3 regions of the Halomonas rhizosphaerae genome follow, and region 1 is predicted to be linked to each of the others. Evidence: predicted binding sites of a transcription regulator. Region 1 holds the regulator's gene; each other region holds the start of a gene.
The links. Region 1 encodes sigma-54, which starts transcription at its own class of promoters, with help from an activator protein. Its sites were predicted from a motif close to TGGCACNNNNNTTGCTNT; they were not measured.
Positions count from the first base shown of each region.

Region 2: QLQ86_RS11965 (HAD-IIB family hydrolase) is a predicted target of sigma-54. The motif match lies at 4,639-4,656, and genes of this name have one in related genera.
Region 3: QLQ86_RS13320 (urease accessory protein UreD) is a predicted target of sigma-54. The motif match lies at 5,337-5,354, and genes of this name have one in related genera.

Region 1 is NZ_JASCQQ010000032.1:9,021-19,183, reverse strand. It holds gene tldD (metalloprotease TldD) at 1-213, shown strand, start outside; gene yjgA (ribosome biogenesis factor YjgA) at 313-819, opposite strand; gene pmbA (metalloprotease PmbA) at 940-2,280, shown strand; gene QLQ86_RS14730 (HPr family phosphocarrier protein) at 2,286-2,555, opposite strand; gene rapZ (RNase adapter RapZ) at 2,559-3,479, opposite strand; gene ptsN (PTS IIA-like nitrogen regulatory protein PtsN) at 3,528-4,001, opposite strand; gene hpf (ribosome hibernation-promoting factor, HPF/YfiA family) at 4,009-4,317, opposite strand; gene QLQ86_RS14710 (RNA polymerase factor sigma-54) at 4,489-5,910, opposite strand; gene lptB (LPS export ABC transporter ATP-binding protein) at 6,053-6,778, opposite strand; gene lptA (lipopolysaccharide transport periplasmic protein LptA) at 6,778-7,308, opposite strand; gene lptC (LPS export ABC transporter periplasmic protein LptC) at 7,305-7,889, opposite strand; gene QLQ86_RS14690 (KdsC family phosphatase) at 7,893-8,450, opposite strand; gene QLQ86_RS14685 (KpsF/GutQ family sugar-phosphate isomerase) at 8,494-9,489, opposite strand; gene QLQ86_RS14680 (calcium/sodium antiporter) at 9,531-10,163, opposite strand, start outside.
Region 2 is NZ_JASCQQ010000027.1:131,744-141,906, forward strand. It holds gene QLQ86_RS11945 (ABC transporter permease) at 1-190, shown strand, start outside; gene QLQ86_RS11950 (polyphosphate kinase) at 200-1,627, shown strand; gene QLQ86_RS11955 (hypothetical protein) at 1,673-3,067, shown strand; gene glyA (serine hydroxymethyltransferase) at 3,209-4,474, shown strand; gene QLQ86_RS11965 (HAD-IIB family hydrolase) at 4,694-5,608, shown strand; gene QLQ86_RS11970 (glycosyltransferase family protein) at 5,605-6,825, shown strand; gene QLQ86_RS11975 (FadR/GntR family transcriptional regulator) at 6,998-7,792, shown strand; gene QLQ86_RS11980 (TRAP transporter substrate-binding protein) at 7,864-8,898, shown strand; gene QLQ86_RS11985 (TRAP transporter small permease subunit) at 8,974-9,573, shown strand; gene QLQ86_RS11990 (TRAP transporter large permease) at 9,573-10,163, shown strand, end outside.
Region 3 is NZ_JASCQQ010000028.1:58,545-68,707, forward strand. It holds gene ureG (urease accessory protein UreG) at 1-369, opposite strand, end outside; gene QLQ86_RS13295 (urease accessory protein UreF) at 379-1,104, opposite strand; gene ureE (urease accessory protein UreE) at 1,094-1,627, opposite strand; gene ureC (urease subunit alpha) at 1,852-3,555, opposite strand; gene QLQ86_RS13310 (urease subunit beta) at 3,552-3,872, opposite strand; gene QLQ86_RS13315 (urease subunit gamma) at 3,947-4,249, opposite strand; gene QLQ86_RS13320 (urease accessory protein UreD) at 4,406-5,302, opposite strand; gene urtE (urea ABC transporter ATP-binding subunit UrtE) at 5,566-6,264, opposite strand; gene urtD (urea ABC transporter ATP-binding protein UrtD) at 6,264-7,109, opposite strand; gene urtC (urea ABC transporter permease subunit UrtC) at 7,106-8,245, opposite strand; gene urtB (urea ABC transporter permease subunit UrtB) at 8,252-9,850, opposite strand; gene urtA (urea ABC transporter substrate-binding protein) at 9,928-10,163, opposite strand, start outside.

The DNA.
Region 1 (10,163 bases):
ATCGAGGACGGCAGGATCACCGCGCCGGTGAAGGGGGCGACCCTGATCGGCAACGGCCCCGAGGCCATGGGCCGAGTCTCGATGATCGGCCACGACATGGAACTCGACACCGGTATCGGCGTCTGCGGCAAGGAGGGGCAGGGCGTGCCGGTGGGCGTGGGCCAGCCCACGCTGAAGCTCGACGAGCTGACCGTGGGCGGCACCCAGTCATAAGCGGGAAGCTTGAAGCCGGAAGCTGGAAGGTTCCAGAGCCGTCAAGGCTCGGTATCTGCCGGCTTCCAGCCGCAAGCAGCGCTCTTCCGGCTTCCGGCTCTAGAGGCCCGCGGTGTCGCGGATCAGCCGGAACAGCCGGCGGGCGTTGGTTGGCGGTTTCCCCTGGTCCCGCTCGCGGCGGGCATTGCGGATCAGCTGGCGCAGGGCCTGGCGGTCGACCGCGGGAAACTCGCTGACGAAGGCCTCCACGGCCTCGTCGCCTTCGGCGACCAGCCGGTCGCGCCACGCCTCCAGGCGGTGGAAGGCATGGTCACGACGCAGCGTCTCGTTCTCGATCTCGTCGAACACCGCCTGGATGCCGTCGAGGTCCTCGCCGCGCATCAGCTTGCCGACGTACTGCATGTGGCGCCGGCGGGCCTCGCGGGCCTTGATGCGCCCCGTCTCCTCGATGGCTCGCAGCAGGTCGTCGGAGAGCGGGAAGCGGGCGCGCTGGGCATCGCTCATGGCGATGATCTGTTCGCCGAGCTGCTGCAGGGCCTGCATCTCGCGCTTGAGCTGGGACTTGCTGGGCCGCTCGTCGGCCGGGGAGAGGTCATCCTGGGTCATGCTGGTTCCACGTCAGTCGGGATCGAATTGCGCACCAGTATATCAGCCCGCGGCACGGGGCTGGACAATGCACCATCGACAGGGCCGGCCCGATGGCCGGCCGAGTGAGGAGAGACGTTCATGACACAGGCTTTCGATGCCGCCGCGCAGCAGACCCTGCTGGAGAGTCGCGCCCGGATGGCCCTGGACCTGGCCCGTGGGCTGGGGGCCGATGCCTGCGAGGTGGGGGCCAGCGTCGACCAGGGCGTCGGCGTCAGTGTCCGCGAGGGCGAGGTGGAGACGGTCGAGCTGTCCCGGGACCAGGGGATCGCCGTGACCGTCTATGTGGGGCAGCGCAAGGGCAGCGCCTCCTCCAGCGACGCCGGCGAGGCCTCGGTGCGTGCCGTGGTCGAGAAGGCCCTGGCGATCGCCCGTCACACCGGCGAGGATCCGGCCTCGGGCCTGGCCGACGCGCGACTGATGGCCACCGAGCTGCCCGACCTCGACGTCCACCATCCCTGGCCGCTCTCCATCGATGAGGCCACCGATCTGGCGCTGCGCTGCGAGTCGGCCGGTCGGGTCATGGCGGGCATCAAGAGCTCCGACGGGGCCAGCCTCTCCAGCGGCGAGGGAGTGCACGCCTACGCCAACAGCCATGGTTTCCTGGGTAGCCAATGCGGCAGCCGCCACTCGCTCTCCTGCATGCTGATTGCCGAGGACGAGAACGGCATGCAGCGGGACTACGACTACACCAGCGCCCGTGCACCCGGTGACCTGGCCGCTGCCGAGGCGGTGGGCGAGAGTGCCGCGCGCCGCACCTTGCGGCGACTCGGTGCCCGGCGACCGGCCACCGGGCGGATGCCGGTGCTCTTCGATCCGACCCTCGCCGCTGGCCTGGTCGGCCACCTGATGGGGGCAATTGCCGGGGGCGCCCTCTATCGAGAGGCCTCCTTTCTGTGCGACCGACTGAACACCCCTCTCTTCCCGGAGTGGTTCAGCCTCGGCGAGCGGCCCATGGAAGTCGGCGCCATGGCGAGCTCGCCGTTCGACGGCGACGGGGTGCAGACCCGCGACAATGTCTTCGTTCGCGACGGTCGCCTGGCCAGCTACATGCTCTCGGCCTACAGTGCCCGGCGGCTGGGCCTCGAGACCACCGGCAATGCCGGGGGCGCGCGCAACCTGCGCATCACCGCGCCGCTGGAGAGCCGCGAGGCACTGCTCGCCCGCATGGGCCGCGGCGTGCTGGTCACCGAGCTGATGGGGCAGGGGGTCAACGGCGTGACCGGCGACTACTCCCGTGGCGCCGCCGGCTTCTGGGTCGAGGACGGCGAGATCCGGCATCCGGTGGAGGAGTTCACCATCGCCGGTAACCTGGAAACGATGTTCCAGGGCCTCGTCGGCGTCGGGGATGATACCGATACCCGTGGCAGCATCCATACCGGCAGCTGGCTGGTCGACGAGTTGATGGTGGCGGGGGGCTGACGGCCTCAGCCGTCCTCGTCGAAGCGGGCCTCGAAGAGCCGCGTGATCGCCTCGAGGGCCGCCTCGGCGTCCTCCCCTTCGGTGCAGACCTCGAGCTCGGTGCCGCAGGGGGCGGCCAGGATCAGCAGCGACATGATGTTGCCGGCGTCGGCCTGCTGGTCACCGCGGCACACGGTGACCCGGGCGTCGAAGGGCTGGCAGCACTGCACCAGCTTGGTAGCGGCGCGGGCATGCAGGCCGCGCCGATTGGTCAGGGTCAGCTTGCGACTCGGCACGCGTCAGGTTCCTTCCTGGGCGGGGTTGTCCTCGGCCATCTCCTGGCCGGCGGGGAGGGTGATCTGCACCCCCAGTTCACGATGGCGTAGCCGCACCCCGTCGTGCCGGTTCGCCAGCCGGTCGGCCAGGCGTTCGGCCAGGTAGACCGAGCGGTGCTGGCCGCCGGTGCAGCCGATGGCCACGGTGAGGTAGCTGCGCTGACTGGCCTGGTAGTGTGGCAGCCAGCGCTCCACCCAGGCGAGGATGTCGTCGAGCATCTCGGCAACGATCGGGTAGCCGTCGAGGAAGGCGATGATGCTGGGATCGCGTCCCGTGGCATCGCGCAGCGCCGGATCCCAGTAGGGGTTGGGCAGGCAGCGGGCATCGAAGACGATGTCCGCGTCCAGTGGCACCCCGCGCTTGAAGCCGAAGGATTCCACGGTCAGGGTCATCCGCTCGGCCCGGTGGCCGGCGACCTGATCGGTGATGCGCCCCCGGAGCTCGTGCACCGAGAGCCGCGTGGTGTCGATCACCAGGTCGGCGAGGTCGCGGATCTCGGAGAGAGACTGCTCCTCGGTATCGATCGCCTCGGCGAGGGTCATGTCGCTGCCGCGGGTCAGGGGGTGTCGGCGGCGGGTATGGGAGTAGCGCTCGAGGAGAATGCGCGCGTCGGTGGTCAGGTAGACCACCTGGCAGTCGACCCGGCGGCCACGCAGTTCCTCGAGCAGCTCGGGAAAGCGCTCGAGGGCGGCGGGCAGGTTGCGGGCATCGATGCTGACGGCGATCGAGGAGCGCAGCGAGCGGTCATCCTGCAGTTCATCGACGAGCGCACCGAGCAGCATGGCCGGCAGGTTGTCGATGGCGTAGTAGCCCAGGTCTTCCAGCGCCTGCAGCGCGATCGACTTGCCGGAGCCTGACCGGCCACTGATGATCACAAGCTGCATGCGGGTCTCCTGGTCGTGGGATGGCCGGGCAGGCCCGAGGGGGAAGGATCAGCCGGCCGGGGCCTGTCGTCGGATCGCCTCCGTGAGGCGCTCATGGAGTTCGCGCTGGCTGGTGCTGTGACGCAGCCGGGCACGGGTATCGGCATCGTTCATCACCCCGGCGACCTGGCCGAGCAGGGCCAGATGAGCCTCGTCGGCTTCCTCCGGCACCAGCAGCACGAACACCAGGTCGACCGGCTCGCCGTCGATGGCGTCGAAGTCCACCGGCTCCGCCAGCTTGAGGAAACCGGCGATGGGGGCCTTGCAGTGAGGGTTGCGGGCATGGGGAATGGCGACCCCGTTGCCGATACCGGTACTGCCCAGTCGCTCGCGCCCGATCAGACGGCTGAAGACCTCCTGACTGTCGAGACTCGGGGTGTTCTGGGCGATGAAGGTGCTGAAGAACTCCAGCACCCGTTTCTTGCTCCCCCCCGGCACATCGAAGAGGGTGCGCTCGGGGGGCAGGATGGCGTCCAGTGTCATGACGAAATCAGCGGGCGCCAGCGCCCTGGGCGCGGGCCTGGGCCTTTTCCTTGTGCTTGACCAGCTGGCGGTCGAGCTTGTCGGCCAGGGCATCTATGGCGGCATACATGTCGTTCTCCATGGCCTCGGCATGGAGATCGGCACCGGCAGCATGCAGGGTGCAGGCCGCCTGCTGGCGCTCCTTCTCCACGGAGAGGGTGACCTGCACGTTGGTGATGTTGTCGTAGTGGCGCTCCACGCGGGCGAGCTTTTCTTGCACATAGTCACGCAGGGCGTCGGTCAGTTCCACATGATGGCCGGTGATGTTGACTTGCATGACACGCTCCTTGCTCTGTCGGGTTATGGGTCGATTGTAACCCTTTTTGCTGTCCTGCATACCCCCTCGGACGAGGGGATTCGAGAGGCGCATGACCGGCGTCATTTCAACCGCTTGCGTCCGTGTGGGAGGAAGAAGTCCGGGGGCCGCGGGAGCGCCAGCGAGAGGCCTTCAACGCAGCCGCTTGCGTTCGCTGGAGGAGGGGATGCCCATCGCTTCGCGGTACTTCGCGACGGTGCGTCGCGCGACGCTGATGCCGGCCTCATCGAGCAGGGTGACCAACTTGCTGTCGGAGAGGGGCTTGCGAGGGGGCTCGTCCTGGATCAGCTTGCGGATGCGTGCCCGGATGGCGGTGCTGGAGTGGGCGTCGCCCTCGCCGCTGCCCCCCACCTGGCTGGAGAAGAAGTACTTGAGCTCGAACATCCCGCGCGGCGTGTGGATGAACTTCTGGGTGGTGACCCGCGAGATGGTCGACTCGTGCATCTCCACGACCTGGGCGATGTCGGCCAGGATCAGCGGTTTCATCGCCTCCTCGCCGTGCTCCAGGAAGTCGAGCTGGCGCACCATGATCTCGCGGCCCACCCGCAGCAGGGTGTCGTTGCGGCTGGACAGGCTCTTCATCAGCCAGCGCGCCTCCTGCAGGTGGTCCTTGAGGAACTGGTTGTCCTCGCTCTTGTCCGCCCGTCGTATCAGGGCGGCATAGTCGGGCTGGATGCGCAGCCGCGGCATCGCCTCCGGGTTGAGTTCCACCTGCCAGCCATCGCGGGTGTGGCGGGCGATGAGGTCGGGGATGACATAGGCGCCGTCACTGTCGGTGAAGCCGCTGCCGGGGCGCGGGTCCAGCGAACGCACCAGCTCGATCACCGTGTCCAGGGCGTCGTCGTCGAGGCCGAGCCGTCGCTTGAGCAGGCGGCGGTCGTCGCCGGCGAGCGCCTCGAGGAACTGGCGGACCAGGCGGCGGGCCTGCGGCAACAGCGGGGTGTCGTCGGGCAGGGTGGCCAGCTGCAGCATCAGGCACTCGCGCAGGTCCCGGGCGAAGACCCCCGTGGGCTCGAACTGCTGCAGGCGCAACAGCACCTGCTCGACCTCGCGGGTCTTGAGGCCCTCGAGGCCCTGCGCTCGGAGGCCGTCGCGGATCTCCTCCAGGGGCTGGGTCAGGTAGCCGTCGCCGTTGACGCCGTCGATCAGGCTCTCGGCGATGCGTTGCTGGCGTGCGTCAAGGTCGGTCATGGCCAGCTGCCAGGCCAGGTGCCCCTGGAGGCTCTGGCCCGAGGCCTGGCGCTCGAAGTCCGGGCCCTCGCCACTGCCGCCGGCGGGCGCGGTGCCGAGGTCCTGGTAGGTGTCGGACCAGTCGCTGTCGGTGCTGAGCTCGTCGGGGATCTCGCTGGCCCACTCCTCGTCGGGCGCTTCGCTCACCGCCTGCTCGCCGAAGTCATCCTCGACCTCCAGCATGGGGTTGGACTCCAGTGCTTGCTGGATCTCCTGGCGCAGGTCCAGGGTCGAGAGCTGCAGCAGCGCGATGGCCTGCTGCAGTTGGGGGGTCATGGTCAGCTGGGTGCCGACGCGCAGCTGCAGGGACGCCTTCATGGCCATGAGAGGAGTGCCCTCGACTCGCCGAAAACCCCAACCCTAGCCGCTGGTCGGGAGGCTTGCAAGCACAAAATCTGCAACAATCGTGCCATCCGCAATCTTCATGCCGTCGCGGAATAACGACAAGCATATCAGTTGATTGCGGTCAGAGACGAAAGTCCTCGCCCAGGTAGACCTCGCGGACCCGCTGGTTGGCGAGGATCGCCTCGGCATCGCCCTCGGCGATGATGCGCCCATCGCCGACGATGTAGGCGGTGTCGCAGATGTCGAGGGTCTCCCGGACGTTGTGGTCGGTGATCAGTACGCCGATGTCGCGGGCCTTGAGCTGGCGGATGATGCCCTTGATCTCGCCCACCGAGATGGGGTCGACCCCGGCGAAGGGCTCGTCGAGCAGGATGAAGGCGGGTTCCGTTGCCAAGGCCCTGGCGATCTCGACCCTCCGGCGCTCCCCCCCGGAGAGGCTCATCCCGAGGTTGTCGCGGATATGCGTCACGTGGAAGTCCTCGAGCAGCTGCTCGAGCCGGGCCCGGCGCCCGGCGCGGTCGAGGTCCTTGCGGGTCTCGAGGATCGCCATGATGTTGTCGGCGACCGACAGCTTGCGGAAGATCGAGGCCTCCTGGGGCAGGTAGCCGATGCCGGCCCGTGCCCGCTCGTGCATGGCCGCCGTGGAGAGGTCGAGGTCGTCGATATGGACTTCCCCGGCGTCGGCGCGCACCAGTCCGACGATCATGTAGAACGAGGTGGTCTTGCCGGCGCCGTTGGGGCCGAGCAGCCCGACGATCCGGCCCTGCTCGATGGAGAGGCTGATGTCTTGCACCACCCGGCGGCGCTTGTAGCTCTTGGCCAGGTGGAGGGCGCTCAGGGTCTTCATCACTGGCCGTCCTGCTGCTCGGGTTCCAGCGTCATGCGCACGCGCTGGCGGTCATCGACGCCCTCGGCATCCGAGCGGGCCTGGACCACCCGACGGTCGAGGAAGTATTCCAGGTAGCCGCCGTCGAAGGTGTCGCTGCCCTGGTGCAGCTCGGCCCGGTCGATCAGCTCGATCCGCCGCTCGGCGACGTGGTAGATGATGGTGCGCCCCCAGCCGCGGACCAGGGGCTCGTCCGGGGCGGGCTGTTGCTCGATGTAGGCGCGTTCGCCGGTGGCGGTGGCGCGGGTGAGCTGGCCCTGGTCGTTGCGCTGGATCTCCACCCGGGCGCCGGTCAGCTGCATGCTGCCCTGGCGGATGTCCACGTCGCCGGTGTAGACGGCGGTGCCGGCACGGTCGTCGAGGTCGAGGCGGTCGGCCTCCACCTCGATCGGGGCACTGGCATCGCCCTCCAGGGCCAGGGCCGGGGTACTGCCCAGCAGCAGGCCGATGACGCCGAGGGTCAGCAGGGGGGCGAAGGGGGGACGCGTCATGACTCGGGGTCCTCGCGGGTGTCGGGTGGATGGTGGCCGCGCACATTGTCGGTCAGCCGGGCACGGTTGTCATGGATCCAGGCGTCGAAGCGCTCGCCACGCATCCGCTGGGGTGGCTGGCGCAGCAGGGCCGGGGTGTCGCTCCAGGCATGGCCGCTGTCGGCGTCGAAGTGGAGCACCTCGGTGTCGAGCTGCCAGCGCTCGGCGGGGGCCAGGAGGCGCGCGTCGCCGGAGAGGGTCAGCGGGTTGCCGCCGGCGCCCAGGGTGCCGCGGTCGCCACTGGCCAGCCAGACACGACCCGAGTCGTCCAGCAGGCGTCCTCGTGGCCGCTCCAGGCGAGTGACGTCGTCATGCGGGGTGTGGGTCAGGCGCGGCGTGTCGAGCCGCTGGTGGGGGTGTCCCCGGGCATCGAAACGGGTCAGCCGGGCGTCCTCCAGGTAGTAGTCCGGCTCGCCGGCCTCGTCCCCCGGCACGGGGCCGGGGAGCGGGGCATCGCGCAGGTCGAGCAGTGCCAGTCCGCCGCCCAGGGCGAGCAGCAGCAGGAACAGGCCGGTGCGAAAGCCGGGGCGCGGCAGGCGCATGGCTCAGGTCGTGCCGTGCAGGTAGGTGTCGAGCACCGCATCCCAGTGGCCCTGGGCCTGGAGCAGGGTGTCGCAGATCTCGCGCACGGCGCCATGGCCGCCCTCAGACTCGGTGACCCAGTCGGCATGCTTGCGGATATAGGCCGGCGCGCCGGGCACGCTGATGCCGACCCCGGCGCGCCGGATGGGCGCCACGTCGGGCATGTCGTCACCGCAGTAGGCGACCTGCTCGAGCTCCAGGCCCAGGCGGCTACAGAGCTCGCGCAGCACGGTGAGCTTCTTCTCGGCTCCCTGGAAGACATGCTTGACGCCCAGCGCGGCGGCGCGCCGGCTGACCATCGGCGAATCGCGTCCGGTGATGAAGGCCACCACGATGCCGGCCCGTTGCGCCAGCTTGATGCCATGGCCATCGTGGGTGTGGAAGGCCTTGATCTCGACGCCATCGGCCTGGAAGTAGAGGCGACCGTCGGTGAGCACGCCGTCCACGTCCAGGGCGAGCAGGCGGACGCGGCGCAGGCGATCGACGAGTTGGCTGTCGAGCAGGGGGGAATCGAGGCTCATGGTGTCTCCAGCAGTCGGGGGGGCGAGGTGGGCGTACAGGGCGTCAGATGACGCCGCTGGCGAGCAGGTCATGCATGTGCAGGGCGCCGACCGGGTGGCCGTCGGCATCGACCACGGCCAGCGCCGAGATGCGGTTGTCCTCCATGATGCGCACCGCCTCGGCGGCCAGGGTGTCGGGGGCGACCCGCTTGCCGGGGCGGGTCATGACATCGTCGACGAGCAGGCCGGAGAGGTCGCTGTGCTGGTCGAGGGTACGGCGCAGGTCGCCGTCGGTGTAGACCCCGGCCAGGCGACCGTCGGCGTCGACCACGCAGGTGAAGCCCAGCCCCTGGCGGGTGATCTCCAGCAGGGCATCTCGCAGCGGGCTGCCCAGGGCGATGCTGGGCAGCCGGGGCCCCTCGTGCATCAGGTCGGCGACCCGCAGCAGCAGGCGCTTGCCGAGGCTGCCGCCGGGATGGGAGAGGGCGAACTCCTCGGCGGTGAAGCCGCGCGACTCGAGCAGCGCCACGGCCAGGGCGTCGCCGAGCGCCAGGGCGGCGGTGGTGGACGAGGTCGGGGCCAGGTCCAGCGGGCAGGCCTCGCGCTCGACCCCGGCATCCAGGTGGGCCTCGGCGTGTCGCGCCAGGGTCGAGCCCGGTCGGCCGGTCATGCTGATCAGCGGCGTGCCCATGCGCTTGAGCAGGGGCAGCAGGGCGGTGACCTCGGCGGTCTCGCCGGAATTGGAGAGGGCCAGCACCACATCGCCGGGGGTGATCATGCCCAGGTCGCCATGGCTGGCCTCGCCGGGATGCACGAAGAAGGCCGGGGTGCCGGTGCTGGCCAGGGTGGCGGCGATCTTGCCGGCGACATGGCCCGACTTGCCCATGCCGGTGACCACCACGCGTCCGCGACAGGCGAGGATCAGCTCGCAGGCGTGGTCGAAGGCGTCGTCGAGGCGTCCTGCCAGGGCGGCGATGGCCTGCTGTTCCAGTTCCAGGGTGCGGCGGGCACTCTCGCGCAGGAGGGATGTGCCGGCGGCTGAGGGAGCATCATTGGTCATGGCGGTGATTGTTGCCCGTTGTGGGGTTTCACTCAAGGGGATCAGCCGACGGCGGAGGAACCGGCGCTGCCGAGCCAGGCCAGGTAGCCGGCATAGCCGAGCACCAGCAGGCCCCCCGGCAGGCGCCCCAGGTGGCCGTGGCGGTTCCACAGCAGCAGCGCCCCCAGGGCCAGGGTCAGCAGCAGCATCACCGGGTAGTCGCGACCGGCCGCGGCGGGGTCCGTGGCGCCCGGGGCCAGCAGCGCCGGCACCGGAAGCACGGTCAGCATGTTGAAGAGGTTGGAGCCGATGACGTTGCCGATGGCCAGGTCGTGGTGGCGCTTGAGCGCGCTGGCCACGCAGGCCGCCAGTTCCGGCAGGCTGGTGCCGATGGCCACCACGGTCAGCCCGATCACCAGTTCGCTGACGCCGAGTCCCCGAGCCAGTTCGCTGGCACCCCACACCAGGGCGCGGGAGCTGGCCACCATGATCACCAGGGTGGCCACCAGCCAGCCCAGGGCCTGGCCCAGCGGCATGCCGGGAACCTCGCCGGCACTCTCGTCGTCGGGGGTGTCCGCGCGGAACAGCCACCACAGGCTGAAGGCCAGCAGCACCAGCAGCAGCAGGCCGTCGAGCCGGTCGAGGTGGCCGTTGGCCAGGGCGTAGCCGGCCAGGCCGGTGGCGCCGAGCAGCAG
Region 2 (10,163 bases), on a different contig from region 1:
GCTGGCGGAGCTGGCAACCGCCGGGATCTACCTGGCCTGGTTCGACCTGGCCCCCCGGGTCCACTGGCTGCTGTGGCTGACCCTGCCACCGGCCGGCGCGCTGTTGATCGGCCTCATCGGGCACCTGCTCTCCCGGGGCCTGCGCCGCCAGGCCCCGGCGGCCAGCCTCGGTCTGCTGGGCGAGGCCTGAGGCGCGGCCATGAAGACCGACACCCTGCGCGCCCGCCTGCTGGAGGCACAGCTCGACCTCGCCCGTCGCCGGGAGCGGGCGGTGATCCTGCTGCTGACCGGTCACGCCGTCACCCACAAGGGACGGCTGGTCAACGAGCTCAACCACTGGCTGGACAACCGCCATACCGAGGTGCATGCCCTGGGCCCCAGCAGCGAGGAGCGCGAGCGACCCTACTGGTGGCGCTTCTGGCGACGCCTTCCCGATCGCGGCCGCATCGGCATCTTCATCCATGGCTGGTACGGCGATGCGCTCTTCGCCCGGGCCGAACGGCGTCTCCCGCCGGGCGCCTTCCGCGACAGGCTGGGGGAGATCCGCGCGTTCGAGGCCGAGCTGGCCGCCGAAGGGGTGGTAGTCCTCAAGCTGTGGATGGACATCGACCGTCCCGCACAGCGCCGTCACCTGCAGGCATTGCAGGAGGACCCGGCCCGTGCCTGGCAGCTGAGTGCCACCGACTGGCAGCGCCATCTGCAGCATGCCGCCATCGCCGCCCTGGGGCGCGAGATGCGCGACGCCACCGCGGCCGATCATGCGCCCTGGCGGCGGCTCGACTTCCGCGACCCGGCGGCACAGCTCCAGCGGGTGGGGGCCCTGCTGCACGAGACCCTGGCCGCGCCCCCCGTGGCGCCCTCCTGCGTGCCGGAGGGGGTGCCCGGCGAGGTGGCGGCGGCGCCCTCGATATGCCGTGCCGAGCCCCGGGTGGAGGCCTCGCTGAAGAAGGCGAGCTATGCCGCGCGGCTCGCCGAGGCCCAGGGCCGCCTGGCGATCAACGCCCGGGAGGTGGCCCGCCGGCGCATCCCGGTGGTGCTGGCCTTCGAGGGACTCGACGCAGCGGGAAAGGGGGGCGGCATCCATCGGGTCACCGCGGCACTGGATGCCCGCCAGTACCGGATCCATCGCATCGCGGCCCCCAGCGACGAGGAGCTGGCATTGCCCTGGGCCTGGCGCTTCTGGCGTCGACTGCCGGCCGACGGTCGCATCGCCATCTTCGACCGCAGCTGGTACGGCAGGGTGCTGGTGGAACGGGTCGAGGGGCTGGCCCCCGAGGCGGACTGGCGGCGTGCCTATGCGGAGATCCGCGAGTTCGAGCGCCAGCTGCTGGCCCACGGTACCGTGCTCGGCAAGCTGTTCCTGGCCATCAGCCAGGAGGAGCAGCTGCGCCGTTTCGAGGCCCGAGCCGCCACGCCCCACAAGCGCCACAAGCTCACCGACGAGGACTGGCGCAACCGCAAGCGCTGGGACGACTATCGACAGGCTATCGACGAGATGTTCGCCCGCACCCAGGCGCCGGGCGCCGAGTGGGCACTGATCGCCTGCGACGACAAGCGCCGGGCGCGCCTCGCCGTGCTCGAGGAGGTCAATCGGCGGCTGGAGATGCGCCTGGCCTCGCCGCACTGATGTAGACTGCTGATCATCCACCATGCTCACACCGGAGGTGATCCCATGCGTCCGACGCGGTACCTGCCGGCCACTCTGGCCGCCCTCGCCTTGTCGACTTCCCTGCCGGCCCTGGCCGACGACCCGGCAGAGCGCCTGGAGGCCGACCTGCGGTCGCTGTTTGCCGCCGAGGGGTGCCTCGAGATCGGCGAGGTCTCGGCGGCGCTGATCCGAGACCGCGTCACCGCCCGCGAGCTCCATTTCGTCGGCCCCGAGGGGCAGCAGCTGTGGCTCGACCGCTACGAGGTCAGTGGCGACTACGACCGGCCCGACGAGGTGCGCATCGAGGGCATCCGCCTGGAGACTCCCGGCCACGAGCAGGTGCAGCTGACCGCCGAGGCCCTGGTCCTCGATGACCCCTCCCGAGCGGTGCTGCCCCTCCATGAGGAGAGCTGGCCCGAGGGTGTGCGTATCGCCGGGCTCGACGTCGAGGCGCTGGCCGCCGAGTTCGCCGGCCAGGACCTGGGGGAGGGGTTCGGCGAAGGGCGTGGGCGGGTCAGCGTCGAGCGCCTGCAGGCCACCGGCCTGTCACGCGAGGCCATCGACAGCCTGGAGCTCAGCGGGCTCGAGGGGCAGGCCGAGGGGGAGGGGGAGTTCGGCCGCGGCACCCTCTCCCTGGCGTTCGCTCGGGTGGAGGGGCTGCGCGGCCTGCAGGGCGAGGAGGACGAACGGGAGCTCGACCGCCTCGAGCTGCGCGACCTGGCGATCGACTCCGACCGGCTGGTGGCGACCCTGGCCGGACTCGAGGTGGATGGTGACCTGCAGGACGGGGAAGGCGGGGTGCGCCTCGAGGCGCTGGACCTCGACCTGGCTCGCATGATCGCCCTGGCGCCCGAGGAGGAGCGCACGCAACTGCGCATGGCCAGCAACGTGCTCACCGGCGGTAGCGGAACGCTGCGCCTCGATGCGGTCTCCACCGGACGCTGGGAGGCGGTAGACGGCGACACCCGGCTGCTCGGCGAGCTGGACATCACTGCCGAGGAGGCCTTCGGCTGGGCGGTGGATGCCGACCTGCCGGTGCGCCTGCCCGAGGGCGTAGAGCCGGCCGCCTTCCTGGCCGAGATGGAGAGCCTGGAGGGCGTGACCCTGCTGGGCGGGCGGGTCGACGCCACTATCTCGGACCTCGGGCTCTTCGGCCGTCTGCCGGCGGTCATGGCGGCCAGCCAGGGGATCAGCGAGGCGGTCTTCGTGGAGCAGGCGCGGACCCAGGCCCGGGGATTCGGCATGATGCTCGGCCCCGAGATCGAGGCCGTCCTCACCGGCCTGGTGGCGATGATGGCGGGCGAGGCGAGCGAGCTCACCCTCCAGCTGACCCTGCCCGCCGACAGCGAACTGGACGCACTCTCTGCCGATCCCCTGGCACTGCCCGAGCGACTCGAGATGCGGGTGGAGAGCCGCTGAGGCGTTCGGCAGGCCTGCCGCGCTGTCGCGCGCCCATGAAGGATCCGGCGGTTGCCCATGATCGCCTTTCATGTGAAAGCCGACGGGGGCTGGGGTATCATGTGGCCCCCAGATTCTCCCGTTTTGCGAGGTTTCCCGCCGATGTTCAGCCGTGACATGCAGATTGCCGGTTTCGATGACGTCCTGTTCGATGCGATGCAGAAGGAAGTCGCTCGCCAGGAAGCGCACATCGAGCTGATCGCCTCCGAGAACTACGCCAGTCCCCGGGTGCTGGAGGCCCAGGGCAGCCAGCTGACCAACAAGTACGCGGAAGGCTATCCCGGCAAGCGCTACTACGGCGGCTGCGAGTACGTGGACATCGTCGAGCAGCTGGCCATCGACTACGCCAGGGAGCTGTTCGGCGCGACCTACGCCAACGTCCAGCCCCACTCTGGCTCCCAGGCCAACGGCGCGGTGTTCCAGGCGCTGGTCAAGCCGGGCGATACCATCCTCGGCATGAGCCTCGATGCGGGGGGGCACCTGACCCATGGCGCCAAGCCCAACTTCTCCGGCAAGCACTACCATGCCGTGCAGTACGGCATCGACGAGAACGGCCGCATCGATTACGACGAGGTGGCCAGCCTCGCCCGCGAGCACCGGCCCAAGATGATCATCGCCGGCTTCTCCGCCTACTCCCAGATCATCGACTGGGCGACGTTCCGCGAGATCGCCGACGAGGTGGGCGCCTACCTGCTGGTCGACATGGCCCACGTGGCCGGCCTGGTGGCGGCCGGCGTCTACCCGACCCCGCTGCCCCACGCCCACGTGGTCACCACCACCACCCACAAGACCCTGCGCGGCCCGCGTGGCGGCCTGATCCTCTCCGCCGAGGGCGACGAGGCCATCGAGAAGAAGCTGCAGTCTGCGGTCTTCCCGGGCGGGCAGGGCGGCCCGCTGGAGCACGTCATCGCCGCCAAGGCGATCTGCTTCAAGGAGGCCATGGAGCCCGGCTTCAAGGCCTACCAGCAGCAGGTGGTGAAGAATGCCCAGACCATGGCCGGGGTGTTCATCGAGCGCGGCTTCGAGGTGGTCTCCGGCGGCACCGAGGACCACCTCTTCCTGCTCTCGCTGATCAAGCAGGGCCTGACCGGCAAGGATGCGGACGCCGCCCTGGGGCGCGCCCACATCACCGTCAACAAGAACGCCGTGCCCGGCGATCCCCAGAGCCCCTTCGTCACCTCGGGCCTGCGCATCGGCACCCCGGCAGTGACCACCCGCGACTTCGGCGAGACCGAGTGTCGAGAGCTCGCCGGCTGGATCTGCGACATCCTCGACGTCATGGCCGCAGGAGACGACACCGCCGCCATCGAGGCCGAGGTCAAGGCGAAGGTCGAGGCCGTCTGTGCCCGCCTGCCGGTTTATCGCTGAGACGCCCTGTCGCTGACTGACTCTGGCTGCGGCCAGGGGATCCCGAGCGCCCCGCCAGGCTGCACCATGGCGGGGCGTTTTCGTGTCCTGCGCTGGTGCAATCGCGCCGACGCCCGGGCATGACGCGCCGTGGGCCCCTGTGAGACGGGGCCTCTGGCTCGCCCTGGCATGCGCCCTGCATGGGGCATGGCGAGTCCACGACACGGAACCGGAAACGCCATGCCCTCGATACCCGCCTCGCCCCCCGACTCCGCCCGGCGCCCGCGCCTGCTCTTTACCGACCTGGATGGCTCGCTGCTCGACCACCACTGCTACGGCTGGGCCCCGGCCCGCCCCTGGCTCGCCCGGCTGAAGGCGCTAGGGGTACCGGTGATCCCGGTGACCAGCAAGACCCGCAGCGAGATCGTGCCGCTGCGCCACGAGCTCGGCATCGAGGACGCCCCCTTCATCGCCGAGAACGGCGCCGTGGCCGGGCTGCCGCCGGCCTGGTGCCATGCCCGGCTGGACCGCGGCTCCGCCGCCGATGGCCTGGTGATCAGGACGCTGGGGGTCGACATCGGCTTCATCCGACAGCGGCTCGCGGTGTGGCGGTCGCGGCTGGGCGTGGGCTTCACCACCATGAGCGAGATGACCCTCGACGACCTAGTGGCCTTCACCGGCCTGTCGGAGCCACAGGCACGGCTGGCGCGGCTGCGCGAGGGCAGCGAGCCGCTGCTCTGGGAGGACTCGGACGACAGCCTGGCGCGTTTCCGGGAGGGGCTCGAGGGCGACGGCCTGCGCCTGATGCGCGGCGGGCGCTTCTGGCACGTCACCGGGGATTGCCACAAGGGCAGTGCCGTCGCCTGGCTGATCGAGCGCTTCGAGGCGCTGCGTGGCCAGCGGCCGCTGACCCTGGGGTTCGGCGATGGCCCCAACGACATTCCCATGCTCGAGACGGTAGACCAGGCGGTGGTGATCCGCGGCTGCCATGGCCTGGCGGTGTCGCCCCGCCAGCCGGCGCTCTATCGCAGCAGGGCCACCGGCCCCGACGGCTGGGCCGAGGGGGTGGCCCACTGGTGGGGGCGAGGCGACCGCCGGCCAGCGCCGGCGGTGACGCACGTCAGCAGTGACGGGGCCAGGAGGGCGACGGCATGAGCGACTTCCACCAGAATGGCATCATCACCGACTTCCACAATCTGACCCGCCGGCCGCTGGCGGCCCTCGAGGAAGAGCTGGTCGCGTTCTCCGAGCGCCGTCCCATGAGCCTGATCCTGCCGTCGCTCTTCGCCGAGCTGGAGGGACCGGCGCTGGCCCATATCGTCGAGGAACTTCGCCGGGTGCCCTATCTCGCCGAGGTGGTGATCGGGCTCGATCGCGCCGACCGCGAACAGTTCCTGCATGCCCGGGAGTTCTTCGCCCGGCTGCCGCAGCACCACCGCATCCTTTGGAACGACGGCCCTCGGCTCCAGGCGCTGGATAACGAGCTCGAGGCGCAGGGTCTGGCGCCCCAGCAGCCCGGCAAGGGGCGCAATGTCTGGTACTGCGCCGGCTACGTGCAGGCCTCGAACCGCGGCCGGGTGGTCGCCCTGCACGACTGCGATATCCTCACCTACGACCGGGGCCTGCTGGCGCGGCTCTTCTACCCGGTGGTCCATCCCCACTTCAACTACGAGTTCTGCAAGGGGTACTACCCGCGCATCGCCGAGGGCAGGCTCAATGGCCGGGTCTCGCGGCTGATGGTTACGCCGCTGCTGCGGGCGCTCAAGCAGATGCACGGGCCGCTGCCCTACCTGGAGTATCTGGACAGCTACCGCTATGCGCTCTCCGGCGAGTTCTCCATGCGCAGCGAAGTGCTCGACGGCATCCGGATTCCCGCCGACTGGGGCCTGGAGATCGGAGTGCTCTCCGAGGTGCATCGCAACTACTCCACCAAGCGGCTCTGCCAGGTGGACCTGGCCGATGCCTACGACCACAAGCACCAGCCGGTGTCCGCCGAGGACGCCTCCGGGGGCCTCAACCGCATGAGCCTGGATATCGCCAAGGCGCTCTACCGCAAGCTCGCCACCCAGGGCGTGACCTTCAGCGCCGAGGGCTTTCGCACTCTCAAGGCGACCTACTACCGCCTGGCGCTGGACCTGATCGAGGCCTATGACCACGATGCCGTGATGAACGGCCTGCGGCTCGACCGCCACGCCGAGGAGCAGGCCGTGGAGCTGTTCGCCGCCAACCTGCTCGAGGCCGGCAGCGCCTTTCTCGACAACCCCGGCGAGCGCCCCTTCATCCCCAGCTGGAACCGGGTCAGGGCGGCGATTCCCGATCTGCCCGAGCGCATGTTCCAGGCGGTGGAGCGGGACAACGCCGCGGCGGTCTAGACATGATGGATTGACCGGTCGTCACGCAAGCGCCGGATATCGCGGCTGATCAGCGTCAAATCCGACAAGCTCCGGGTGTGTGACCAAAGTCTAAAGGCAAGGCCGTGGCATCTGGGCGACCCTATGTCCGACATAGATTGCATCAAGTCGTACAGGAGCCGCCGAGAGCCCCATGTCATCGCGTCAGCCCCCGTCCGGGCGCAAACTCGCCCACAAGCCCGATATCGCCGAGGACCTGGCCCGGGCGATCTTCGCCGGCGAGCATGCGCCGGGCAGCTTCCTGCCCAGAGAGCTGGATCTCTGCGAGACCTATGGCGTCAGCCGCAGCACCGTGCGCAGTGCCCTGCAGCAGCTGGTCTCGGCGGGCATGCTGACGCGCATCTCGGGGCAGGGCAGCCGGGTGCGCGAACTCACCGACTGGCATCTGCTGGACCCCCGGGTCAGCGACTGGATGGCCCGCTTCGCCCAGCCCAACCCGCGCATCCAGCGCGACATCTTCGCCTTCCGCGTGGCCGTGGAGCCCTTCATGGCGCGGCTGGCGGCGGTGCATGCCACCGCCGCCGACCTGCTGGCCATCGAGACGGCCTGGCGCGACATGATCCGTGCCCTGGAGGCGCCCGATCGGCGCTGCGAGGGGCGCAGCCACGACGAGCACGACGTGGCCTTCCACGAAGCGATCTTCGCGGCCACCCACAACCTGTTGTGGGCCCAGCTCAGCCACATGCTCAAGCCGGCCATCGGCCTGCTGGTGGAGACCTCCAACCACAGCGCGGCCGAGCTGAGTGACAGCATGGAGCGCCATCGCCGGCTGATGGAGGCGATCCGCCTGCGCCAGCCCGAGGAGGCAGAGCAGGCGGCCCTCTCCGTGCTCGAGCGCACCGGGCTGGATCTGGGGTTCGAGAGCCTGTTCGACCATCGTCCGCCACGTCTGCGCCTGCCGGGCGCAGACGTTCCCGAACCGGGTTGACCGGTTCGCCTCGCACGCGGTGTCCTGCACCGACAACAACAACCGTCATGCGCCACAGAAGGAAACGCACCATGAAACAGACCACGCCACGCCCCTCCTTTGCCCTCAAGGGCCTGACCGCCGCCGTGCTCGGCGCGCTGGCCTTCTCTGCACAGGCCGCCGAGTACGAGTGGACCTTCCAGACCTCCGAGACCTCGGGCGAGCCGCAGTTCGAGCTCAAGAAGGCCTGGGCCGAGAACGTCAACACCATGTCCGACGGGCGCATCGAGATCGAGATCCTGCCGGTCAACGCCGTGGTCCAGGCCAACCAGACCCTGGACGCCGTGGAGTCGGGCATCCTCCAGGGCCATCTCACCGATCCCAGCTACTTCTCCGGTCGCGACAAGGCCTTCGGCATGCTCGGCAACCTGGTGGGCGCCTGGGGCGACCCGCTGGAGTTCCTGGAGTACATGAATCACGGTGGCGGCGAGGAGCTCTACAACGAGCTGGTCAACCCCTACGGTGTGCAGCTGATCGGTGCCGCTGCGACCGGCCTGGAGTCCTTCCCCTCCAAGCGCCCGATCCGCACCGTGGAGGATCTCGAGGGCCTCAAGGTCCGCGCCCCGGAGGGCATGGTCTACAACATCTTCGAGAAGGCCGGCGCCGCCCCGGTGAACCTGCCGGGCTCAGAGGTCTACACCTCGCTGGAGAAGGGCGTGATCGACGCCGCCGACTACACGGTGTTCTCCACCAACCACAGCCAGGGGCTGCACAGCTTCGCCAACTACCCGAACTATCCGGGGTTCCATTCACTGCCCATGGTCTCCGTCTCCCTCAACAAGGAGATCTGGGACGGCCTGCCGGAGGACCTCCAGGCGATCCTCGAGACCTCGGTGGACAAGCTGGCCTACGAGATGGTCTTCGAGCTCAAGAAGCGGGACCTCGAGGCCGTGGCCGAGGCACGCCAGGACGAGGACATCGAGCTGATCGACATGGCCCCGGAGGAGCGCGCCAAGTTCCGTTCCATCGCCAAGGAGGAGTGGGCCGAGTGGGCCGAGGAGAGCGAGATGAACCAGAAGATCTACGACTCCGTGGTCGAGTTCCTCGAAGCCCGCAACCTGATGTAAGCCGGCCGACATCCACCCCCTGGCAAGCCGACCATCGTCCGGGCCGAGCCCGGACGATGTGCGAAGAGACCCATCATGACCCAACCTTCCCCCGACAACCGCGACCCGGCCGAGCTGATCGAGCAGGTCGAGGAGCTCGGCCCCGAACGCACCGCCCTGGACCGCCTGGTGGCCCGGGGCGCCCGCGGCGCCGCCTGGCTGGTGCTGATCGCCATGGGCATCAGCGTGGTCGAGGTGTTCCTGCGCTACGGCTTCAACAGCCCCACCTCCTGGGTGCACGAGTCCGTGGTCTTCCTGGTCGCCGTGACCTTCGCCCTGGGCGGCCCCGCGGCGCTGGCCCGCAACAGCCATATCCGCGTCAAGGTGCTCTATGACAGCGCCGGCCCGCGGCTCAAGTGCTGGATGGACCGCTTCAACGACCTGGTGACCCTGGGCTTCTGCCTGACCATGAGCTATGCCGCCTTCCACATGTTCTGGCGTGCCTCGCACAACCCGCTCGGAGAGTGGCAGCTGGAACGCTCCGGCACCTCCTGGAATCCGCCCTTTCCGGCGCTGGTCAAGGGCATGATCCTGTTTGCCCTGGCGCTGATGACCCTGCAGGCGCTGCTGCACCTGGTGCAGTCGATTCGCGCCCGTCCCGCCGCTCCGGCCCCGCAAGACGAGGAGACACGCTGATGGATATCGGGACGGCCACGATCCTGATGATCGCCGCCATCTTCGGCCTGCTGGTCACCGGCCTGCCGCTGGCCTTCATCACCGGCCTGGTGGCGATGGTCTTCACCTTCGGCTGGTTCGGCGAGACGGCGCTGCCGCTGGTCACCAGCCGGGTGTTCAGCTTCATCACCGAGTACTCGCTGGTGGCGGTGCCGATGTTCGTGCTGATGGCCTCGCTGCTCGACCGCTCGGGCATCGCCAAGGACCTGTTCAACGCCATGCGGGTGTTCGCCGGGCGGCTGCCCGGCGGCGTGGCGGTGCAGACCATCGTGGTGGCCTTCTTCCTCGCCGCGCTGTCGGGGATCATCGGCGGCGAGATCGTGCTGCTGGGCATCCTGGCGCTGCCGCAGATGCTGCGCCTGGGCTATGACAAGCGCCTCTCCATCGGCGTGGTGTGCGCCGGCGGGGCGCTGGGCACCATGATGCCGCCGTCGATCGTGCTGATCATCTACGGCCTGATCGCCAGCGTCTCCATCGCCGAGCTGTTCACCGCGGCGATCACCCCGGCGGTGATCCTGATGGGCTCCTACATCGCCTACGTGCTGGTGCGC
Region 3 (10,163 bases), on a different contig from region 1:
GATCACATAGAGGGTCAGGTCTGACAGCTCAGGGCTGAAGGTCGCAGAGAGGTTGTCGCCGCCGGACTCTACCAGCACCAGTTCCAGGCCGGGATGGCGGGCCTGGAGATCGTCGATGGCTGCCAGGTTCATCGAGGCATCCTCGCGGATGGCGGTATGCGGACAGCCGCCGGTCTCCACCCCCAGGATGCGATCCGCCGGCAGGGCCTCGTGCTTGAGCAGGAAATCGGCATCCTCACGGGTATAGATATCGTTGGTCACCACGGCGATATCATAGTGATCACGCAGCGCTCGGCAGAGCTGCTTGAGCAGGGCCGTCTTGCCCGAGCCCACCGGTCCACCAACGCCTACGCGTAGACAATGTGTCATGTCGTTCTCCTAGCTTCGGAACAATCGTGAGTACTGGGTCTCGTGCAGGGCACTACCCAGGGCCAGCCCGGGCAGAACCGGGCCCAGGTCGTCATCTTCCAGTGCCAGGGCCTGGTCCACGGCGGTCACCAGTGCCGGGCGTAACCGTTCCACCAGACGCTGGGCAGCGGTATGGCCCAGAGGCAACGCCTTGCAGGCGACGGCCAGTTGGTTCTCCAGCCAGGCCCAGGCGAAGCCGAGCAGTGCCTGGCGCCTGGTCACGCCGCGAGCATGGGCCGTCCAGGCGAAGACGGTCACATAGCCAGCGCCCGCTGGCATCGCCGGCGACTCTCTCGAAGGGCCAGGGGGGTAAAGCCCCAGGCTCTCCAGGAGACGCGCCAGCGACGCGCCCAGCCGGCTGTCTTCGGCGGCGAGCTCGGCGGTCTCGCGGTTGGCGGCGAGCCAGGTGTCCCACTCGGCCAGCGCCGCGTGGTCGCCCACGCCCCAGGCTGCCTGCAGTCGGGCCAGCGCCGGCAGCTCGCAACGGGTCAGGCCATCCTCCAGCACGCCGTCGAGCCACTCGCCAAGGGTGGCCTCGTCGGTCACCCAGCCCAGCTCGAAGGCGCTCTCCAGTCCCTGGGAGAAGGCGAAGGCACCGATGGGCAGGGCCGGACTGACCAGCTGCAGCAATCCCAGCAGCGCCAGGTCATCGCCGTGACCCGCTCTCGACGGCAGCACGGTGGCCTCAGTGGGCATGGGGGGGCGCGTGGTCATGATGGTGATCGTCGTGTGAGTGGCCAGGCGCGTGTGCATGAGCGTTTGAACGGGCATCCCCTTCCTGCGCCTGATAGGCGCCCGACTCCGGGTCGAAGGGAGCCTCATGGCGTTCGAGGCTAGCTCCCAGCCGTTCGGCCAGCGCCTCCAGCACATGATCCGGCGGGAAGCGCACGTAGCTGCCCTGGAGGTCCTCGCCCAGCGCCAGCTGCACGTGCCGGTTGCCCAGATGGTAGGCAAGCCGGGCCAGGGGCAGCCCCGCTGCAATACGGGCGGTGACCACCGGTTCCACGGCCGCCTTCACCCGCACGACCTCCCCGCTCTCGGCTCGCAGTCCTTCGCCGTCGCGTAGCACCGGGCCACGGTCCAGGAACAGGCCAAGAGAGAGACCGGCATCACTCGTTGCCTTGAGGCGGCCCAGCACACGCCGCTCATAGGGCAGGGTCAGGGTGTCGGTCGCCCGGTTCGCCTCGATGGGCCCGAGGCGTTCGATCAGCATCAGCATGGGTATGTGCCTCCTCGCCGTCCGCCAGCCTTGCCCTCGCTCAACGCCCCGTGACCGAAACCCTGACACCCCGTGCGGACTCCCGCGGTCGGAAAGACGGCACATCCCTGTGCCGGCTTTCCTCGATCTTCATCCATGAAGATCGACCGCGTCGCTTCGCCCGTGGTGTCAGCGTTCACGCGAGGTCTCGCGATGACAAGCTGGCTTGGCGATGTCGTCATGGTTCAGAACAGGTGGTAGCGCTGGGCCAGGGGCAGCTCGGTGGCGGGCTCGCAGGTCAGAAGTTCACCGTCTGCATGTACCTCGTAGGTCTGGGGATCCACGGAGAGCTCGGGACAGGCCTCATTGAGCTTCATGTCGCCCTTCCGGACCAGCCTGACATCGCGGCAGGCGCTGAGCGCACTGCGCAGCCCGAGCCGCTCCCCGATGCCGGCCTCCAGCGCCGCCCGGCTGACGAAGGTCAGGCGCGTCTGGCTCGCTGCTCGGCCGAAGGCACCGAACATGTAGCGGTAGTGAACCGGCTGGGGCGTAGGGATCGAGGCGTTGGGGTCGCCCATGGGCGCGGCGGCGATCATGCCCCCCTTGAGGATCAGTGCCGGCTTGGTGCCGAAGAAGGCCGGTTTCCAGAGCACCAGATCGGCCAGCTTGCCCACCTCGATGGAGCCCACCTCATGACTGATCCCGTGGGTGATGGCCGGATTGATGGTGTACTTGGCAATATAGCGACGGGCCCGGACGTTATCGGCCCCCAGGGCCTCGTCCTCGGGCAGCAGGCCACGCTGGACCTTCATCTTGTGGGCGGTCTGCCAGGTGCGGCACACCACCTCGCCAACGCGTCCCATTGCCTGGGAATCCGAGGCGATCATCGAGATCACGCCCATGTCGTGGAGGATATCCTCGGCGGCGATGGTCTCGCGGCGGATGCGCGAGTCGGCGAAGGCCACATCCTCGGGAATCTTCGGATCGAGGTGGTGACAGACCATCAACATGTCGAGATGCTCATCGATGGTGTTAACGGTATAAGGTCGCGTCGGGTTGGTCGACGAGGGCAGTACATAATCCTTCGAGCAGGCCGTGATGATGTCCGGGGCATGGCCACCCCCGGCGCCCTCGGTGTGGTAGGTGTGGATGCAGCGCTCCCTGAAGGCCGCCAGGGTATCCTCCACGAAGCCCGACTCGTTGAGGGTATCGGTGTGGATCGCCACCTGGACGTCGTAGGCGTCGGCAACGGTAAGGCAGTTATCGATGGAGGCCGGGGTGGTCCCCCAGTCCTCGTGGAGCTTGAGCCCCATGGCCCCGGCCTCGAGTTGGGCCTCCAGCGCCTCGGGCAGGCTGGCATTGCCCTTGCCGAGAAAACCGATGTTCATCGGCATGTCGTCGACGGACTGGAGCATCTTGCCCAGGTGCCACTCCCCGGCGGTGCAGGTGGTGGCATTCGAGCCTGTCGCGGGCCCGGTTCCACCCCCCAGCATGGTGGTGATGCCGCTCATCAGCGCCTCTTCCACCAGTTGGGGGCAGATGAAGTGGATATGGGCATCCAGGGCGCCGGCGGTGAGGATCTTGCCCTCCCCGGCGATGATCTCGGTGCCGGGCCCGATGACGATCTCCACATCGGGCTGGGTGTCGGGGTTGCCGGCCTTGCCGATGGCGGCGATGCGTCCTCCCTTGAGTCCCACATCGGCCTTGACGACCCCCCACCAGTCGAGGATCAGGGCATTGGTGATCACGGTATCCATGACCGCCTCGTCATGGCGCTGGCTCTGCCCCATGCCATCGCGAATCACCTTGCCACCGCCGAACTTCACCTCGTCGCCGTAGTGGGTGGCGTCGCGCTCCACCTCGATCCACAACTCGGTGTCGCCCAGGCGCACCCGATCGCCCACGGTGGGGCCGTACATGTCGGCATAGGCCTGTCTCGAGATTTTCATTGCACGTCTCCCTCCAGGCTGCCCATGACGGAGCCGCGAAACCCGTAGATGTGGCGTCGGCCGCCGTAGGGGATCAGCGTCACCTCGCGCATCTGACCGGGCTCGAAACGGATCGCGGTGCCGGCGGCCACGTCGAGGCGATAGCCGAGCGTCCTGTCACGATCGAAGCGCAGGGCCGCATTGGCCTCGGCGAAATGGTAGTGAGAGCCGACCTGGATGGGGCGATCGCCGGTATTGGCGACATCGACGGTAATGCGATCACGCCCCTCACAGAGCGCGATGTCACCGTCCTTCAAGAAATATTCACCGGGAATCATTGAGTTTTCCCTCTTCATTTTTGGCTGCTGTAGAAACAGCTAAAACTGCGCGAACGAAGGCCATTTTTCCCTCCCTAGACGATGGGCTCGTGGACGGTGACGAGCTTAGTGCCATCGGGAAAGGTCGCTTCCACCTGGACCTCATCAACCATCTCGGCCACGCCCTCCATGACGTCATCGCGCGTCAGGATCTCGCGGCCGACGTTCATCAGTTCCGCGACGCTGCGTCCATCCCGGGCACCCTCGAGAATCTCGAAGCTGATCAGTGCCACCGCCTCGGGATAATTGAGCTTGAGGCCACGCGCGCGGCGCCGTTCGGCCAGCTGGGCCGCCGAGAAGAGCAGCAGCTTGTCCTTGTCTCTGGGAGTCAGTTCCATGGGAGCCTCACAAGGTGAAGGGGGTGATCTTGGGTCATGACCACAAGGATCGCCGTACCTGTGGGAGCGCTGCTTGCAGCGCGAATGACAGTTGCACAAATCGCCGTGCAAGCACGGCTCCCACAGGACGGCAGCACGTTTCTCACAGTACCCAAACTACGTCAGCCAAATGCGCGGCGTATGGGCCGGCAGGCCAATCAAACGTGGCCGCAGGATTTCCCAGGCACGACGACACAGGTCCCAGGCCTCGTTACGCTCCTGGCCGAGGTAGCGCAGCAGCAGTACGCCGTGGCGCACCGTGACCGCGCACCGGGGAGACATCCCGGGCAGGCCTTCGCGCAGGGCGTCAACGGCTTCGCGTTCATCCTCGAGTCCCACCGCCCAGAGCGTGGCCTGCACGGTGGCCCCGCCCTGCCCCCAGTGGCCACGGAAGCGCGGGTGGCCAGGATCCAGCGGCTGACGCTCCAGCCAGAGTGGCCGACCATCCCGGGTCAGGCGGAAGCGCTGCTCGATGCGCCCCGAGGAAAAGGGCAAGTCGCTCGCCGGGCGGCCCAGGGCCATCACCTCCCAGCCCAGGCAGCGTGCCGACCCCGAAAGCGCGATGGTGGTGCGCTGTTCTCCTCGGGAGCCATCGAAGGCAATGGTTTCCTGTGGCAGCCACTCGAGTATCCCGCTGTCGGCGATGTCGAGGCGGGTGTGCTGTTGCCAGGCCACTCCATGGCTGTCGGCCTTGTAGAGCTTGTTGGCGGCGGGGGTCGTCAACAGCGCATGGGCATGTGCGCCGACCCCGGCGGTAATCGACAGGGCGTCACCGCTGACCAGGCCGCCGGGGGGATGCAGCAGGTAGACATGGCAGGCGCCGCCCTGGCCTTCGGGGTGGAAGGGACGCTGGACGCGCAGCGGACCCAGATGACGGGATCGCGCCATGCGGGTCACCCCCTCACGGGCCTCGAAGCCGAGCTCGAGAGAGGCCGCCCAATGGCGATCCGCATCGAAGCGGTGACCGGAATCGATCGGCAGCGGGGCATCCAGGGAAGACTCGAAGACGGTCATGGGCAGCTCATAGCCAGGTATCTCTGCACAAGCATCAGCAAGGGATGTACCAGAATGGGGAAGCATGAGGTTTTTCTATTATATTCAACGGCTTGAGAAAGAGGACAGGCTCTCGGTAACGGACCACAACGTCTCATCGGGGTGCAGCCGACACGCCTCGCTGCCCCCTGAAGGTGCAGCCGCCCGGACAGTCGGGCCATAAACGAGCAAGGGGCCCTATGCACAAAGGACCCCTTGCTCCTTGCCTTCTGGCGCTCCCCGGCCTAAACCGTCAGGTGCTCCTTGATGAGTGCATCGGACAACTCATCGATCCTGCCCCTGGCCATGGGGCGTCCGCGGTCCATGATCACGAAGCGGTCGGCATATCGGCGGGCGAAGGGCAGCTTCTGCTCCACCAGCAACACGCTCAGACCATCCTCCTGAATCAGTCGACGAATGACCTCACCGATCTGGGCCACGATATTGGGCTGGATGCCCTCCCCCGGCTCATCGAGGATCAGCAGCCTCGGTTCCAGCACCAGCGCCCGGCCGATGGCCAGCTGCTGCTGCTGCCCTCCCGAGAGGTCACCGCCGCGACGATGCTTCATCTCCTCGAGGACGGGAAAGAGCTCATAGACGCGCGGCGGAATGTGCTTGAGCCCATCCGTCCTCGCCGCCAGGCCGGTGCGCAGGTTCTCCTCCACGGTGAGCAGGGGGAAGATCTGCCGTCCCTGAGGCACGTAGCCGATCCCCAGCCGTGAGCGTTCCTCGACACGACGCGTCGTCAGCTCGATGCCCTCGTCATAGCGGATGCTGCCCGAGGCGAGTGCCACCTCGCCCATGATGGCCTTCATCAAAGTGGTCTTGCCTACCCCGTTGCGGCCCATCACGCAGGTGCATTCGGCGGTCGGCACGGTCAGGTCGAGGTCCCACAGGGTGTGACTCTCACCGTAGAACTGGTTGAGCGTGTCGATGGTCAGCATCAGGCGGCCTCCTCGTCGGGGTCGGCGCCCAGGTAAACCTCGACGACCTTGGGATCGCGGGAGACCTGATCCATGCTGCCCTCGGCCAGCACGCTGCCCTGATGCAGCACCGTCACCGTGCGGGCGATCGAGCGCACGAAGCCCATGTCGTGCTCCACCACCACCACGGACTGCTTGCCCTTTCCGGCCAGGCTGGTCAGCAACTCCGCGGTGCGTTCCATCTCCTGCTCGGTCATGCCTGCCACCGGCTCGTCCACCAGCAGCAGTCGCGGACGCTGCATCAGCAACATGCCGATCTCCAGCCACTGCTTCTGCCCGTGGGAGAGGATGCCCGCCGGGTGGTGGCGCGTCGCCACCAGACCGGTGGTCGCGAGCACCTCCTCGATGCGGTCACGGACCTCGCCGGTCATCCGGGCGGTAAGCGTGGGCAGGATGCGTTTGTCGGCCGCCATGGCCAGCTCCAGGTTCTCGAACACCGTCAGCGCCTCGAAGACCGTCGGCTTCTGAAACTTTCGCCCGATGCCGAGGCTGGCGATTTCGGGCTCGCTCATGGCCAGGAGGTCATGCCGGCTGCCGAACCAGACCGAGCCGCTGTCGGGCCGCGTCTTGCCGGTGATGATGTCCATCATGGTGGTCTTGCCCGCACCATTGGGGCCGATGATGCAACGCAGCTCGCCGTCGTCGATGGTCAGGTTCAAATCATTGATGGCCTTGAAGCCATCAAAGCTGACGGTGACATCCTCGACATAGAGGATCGGCCCGTGGCGAACATCGACCGGTGATCTGGCGGGGACCAGGAAGTCGAAGACGCGATCACGATCGGCCAGGGAATGCAGAATGTTCATGCGGAGGCCTCCCCGGGAGTAGATGACTGGGCAGCGGGCTTTCTCTTGAGGCGCCGGGGTGTCAGGCGATAGGCGAGCAAGCCGGCTATCCCCTTGGGCAGCAGCACCGTAACCAGCACAAAAAGGCCACCGAGGGCGAACAGCCAGGCATCAGGCATCACCCCGGTGAAGACCGTCTTGGCGTAGTTGACCAGAATGGCACCAATGACCGCCCCGTAGAGGGTGGCCCGCCCGCCCAGCGCGACCCATAGCACGATCTCGATCGAGAAGATCGGCGAGAACTCGCTTGGATTGATGATGCCCACCTGGGGCACGTAGAGGGCGCCGGCCACCCCGGCCAGCATCGCCGAAACCACGAAGACGAAGAGCTGAAAGCGTTCGACCCGGTAGCCGAGGAAACGCGTGCGCGCCTCGGCGTCGCGGGTAGCCACGCTGACCCGGCCCAGCTTGCTGGCGACGATCGCCCGGCACAGCACATACCCCAGCGCCAGCGCGATCCCGGTGGCAAGGAACAGCCCGAGCCGGGTGGCATCGCTGCGCAGGTCGAAGCCCAGCAGCTCCCTGAAGTCGGTGAGACCGTTGTTGCCACCGAACCCCATCTCGTTGCGGAAGAAGGCCAGCATCAGGGCGAAGGTCAGCGCCTGGGTGATGATCGACAGGTACACCCCCGTGACCCGGGAACGGAAGGCCAGGAAACCGAACACCAGGGCCAGCAGGCCCGGCGCCAGCAGCACCATCAGGAAGGCGAACCAGGCCATGTCGAAGCCCAGCCAGTACCAGGGCAGCGCCTCCCAGTCGAGGAACACCATGAAATCCGGCAGCACCGGATCACCATAGGTGCCCCGGTCGCCGATCTGGCGCATCAGGTACATCCCCATGGCATAGCCGCCCAGGGCGAAGAAGGCCCCGTGCCCCAGGCTCAGGATACCGAGATAGCCCCATACCAGGTCCACGGCTACCGCCAGCAGTGCATAGCTCAGGTACTTGCCGAGCAGCGTCACGGTGTAGGTCGAGACATGCAGCGGATGACCCGCCGGCAGCATCAGGTTGAGCAGCGTCACCGTTGCCAGAGCGGCGAGCAGGATCCCCAGGAAGAGCTGCGTCGATCGTTCACGAAATGGTCTTGTCAGCCACATGACGAATCAGCCCTCCGCCGCCCGGCCCTTCTGCGGAAAGAGTCCGCGGGGGCGCTTCTGGATGAACAGGATGATGAACACGAGCACCAGGATCTTGGCCAGCACGGCACCTGCCCAGGGTTCGAGGACCTGGTTGATCACGCCCAGCGAGAGCCCGGCCACAAGGGTACCCCACAGGTTTCCGACGCCGCCGAAGACCACCACCATGAAGGAGTCGATGATGTAGTTCTGGCCCAGGTTGGGCCCCACGTTGGTGAGCTGGGAGAGCGCCACGCCGGCGAGCCCGGCCACGCCCGACCCCAGGGCGAAGGTCATGATGTCCACACGGGTCGCCCGAATGCCCATGGAGCGTGCCATGGCGCGATTCTGGGTCACCGCCCGCACCTCGAGCCCCAGGCATGTGCGTCGCATCACCAGCATCAGGCCGGCGAACACCACCAGCGCAAAGCCCAGCACGTAGAGGCGGTTGAGGGTCAGCGAGAGCCCCTCATTGATCATGATCGAGCCGCTCATCCACTCCGGAGTGACCACGGTGCGATTCAGCGGCGAGATCACGGTGCGCACCAGCTGCTGGAGGATCAGGCTAACACCGAAGGTGGCCAGCAGAGTCTCCAGAGGACGGCCCTTGAGGAACTGGATCACGCCGCGTTCGATGGCAATACCGGCCAACGCCGCCACCAGGAAACCGGCAGGAATCGACAGCACCATCGCCAGTCCCGGCTGGCCAGGCATCAGCTGCTGCATGGCCCAGGTGGTGTAGGCGCCGAGCATGATCAGCTCGCCATGGGCCATGTTGATGACGCCCATGACGCCAAAGGTGATGGCGAGCCCGATGGCCGCCAGCACAAGTACCGAGCCAAGCGACAGGCCGAAGTATAGGGTCTCGAGTCCTCGATTGAGCTTCATCTTCTGCTCGATATCGGCCAGGGCCGAGGTCGCAGCGGCGGCGAGCCCAGGGTCCTCGCTGCGACTGGCGGTATTCAGCGCCGAGCGTACCCGGGAATTCAAACTGCCCGCCAGGGCGTCCACCGCCGCCAGGTCACCCTCTTCCAGGCGATGGATCGCCAGCGCCTGTTGGAGCAGGCGGCGAACCTCGGCATCCTCCTCGGCGTCGATCACCACCGTCAGTGGCTCGGCAAGGGTGGCATCGACGTCGCCGAGCAGGGCGCGAGCCGCCTGGCGGCGTTCGCTGACCCCATCGGCCTGCAGGTCAAGCACCGCCAGCGCGCCCTGCAACTGGCCACGCAGGGCGTTGTTGATGCCGAGCCGATCAAGGTCGCGCCTCGACATCTCGCCGAGGGCCTCGCCCGTCAGGGCATCGACCACCGGCCAGTCACGGCCCCGGTTCTCGAGCACCACGACAAAGCGGCCCGTCTCCTTGTGTCGCTGCAGCTTGCCGCCCAGCAGCGCCTCCAGCCAGCCACGACTGCGCTCGTCGCCACTGGTAATGATGGCCTCGATGGCCACACCCATCTGGGCGTAGGACGAGGCATCGAGTGACTCGAGGAGCTGCTGGCCGTCGTCATCCTGCGCATTGGCCGCCAACGGCAGACAGGCCAGCAGGCACAGGACCAGCATCCGCCTGAGACAAGGGGGGATCTTCATGGGGAATTCCTGGCAATGATCGTCGAGTGGCGTGTCATCACCACCGGGTCAGGCGCTGACCCGGTGGCAGACCGGTCCTATTCGTCTGCGGAGGCGACCTCTTCCTGGGCCTCGCTCCCACCGCAGCTACCCTTCACGACGTTGTAGTTGCCGCACTCCATGGGCTTGCGCCAGTCGCTGATCAGGTCCCTGGATCCCTCCAGATAGTCTGACCAGGCATCACCGGCCACCGTGGACGGGGTCTCCCAGACGATGGAGAACTGACCATTGTCCTGGATCTCGCCGATCAGCACCGGCTTGGTAATGTGGTGGT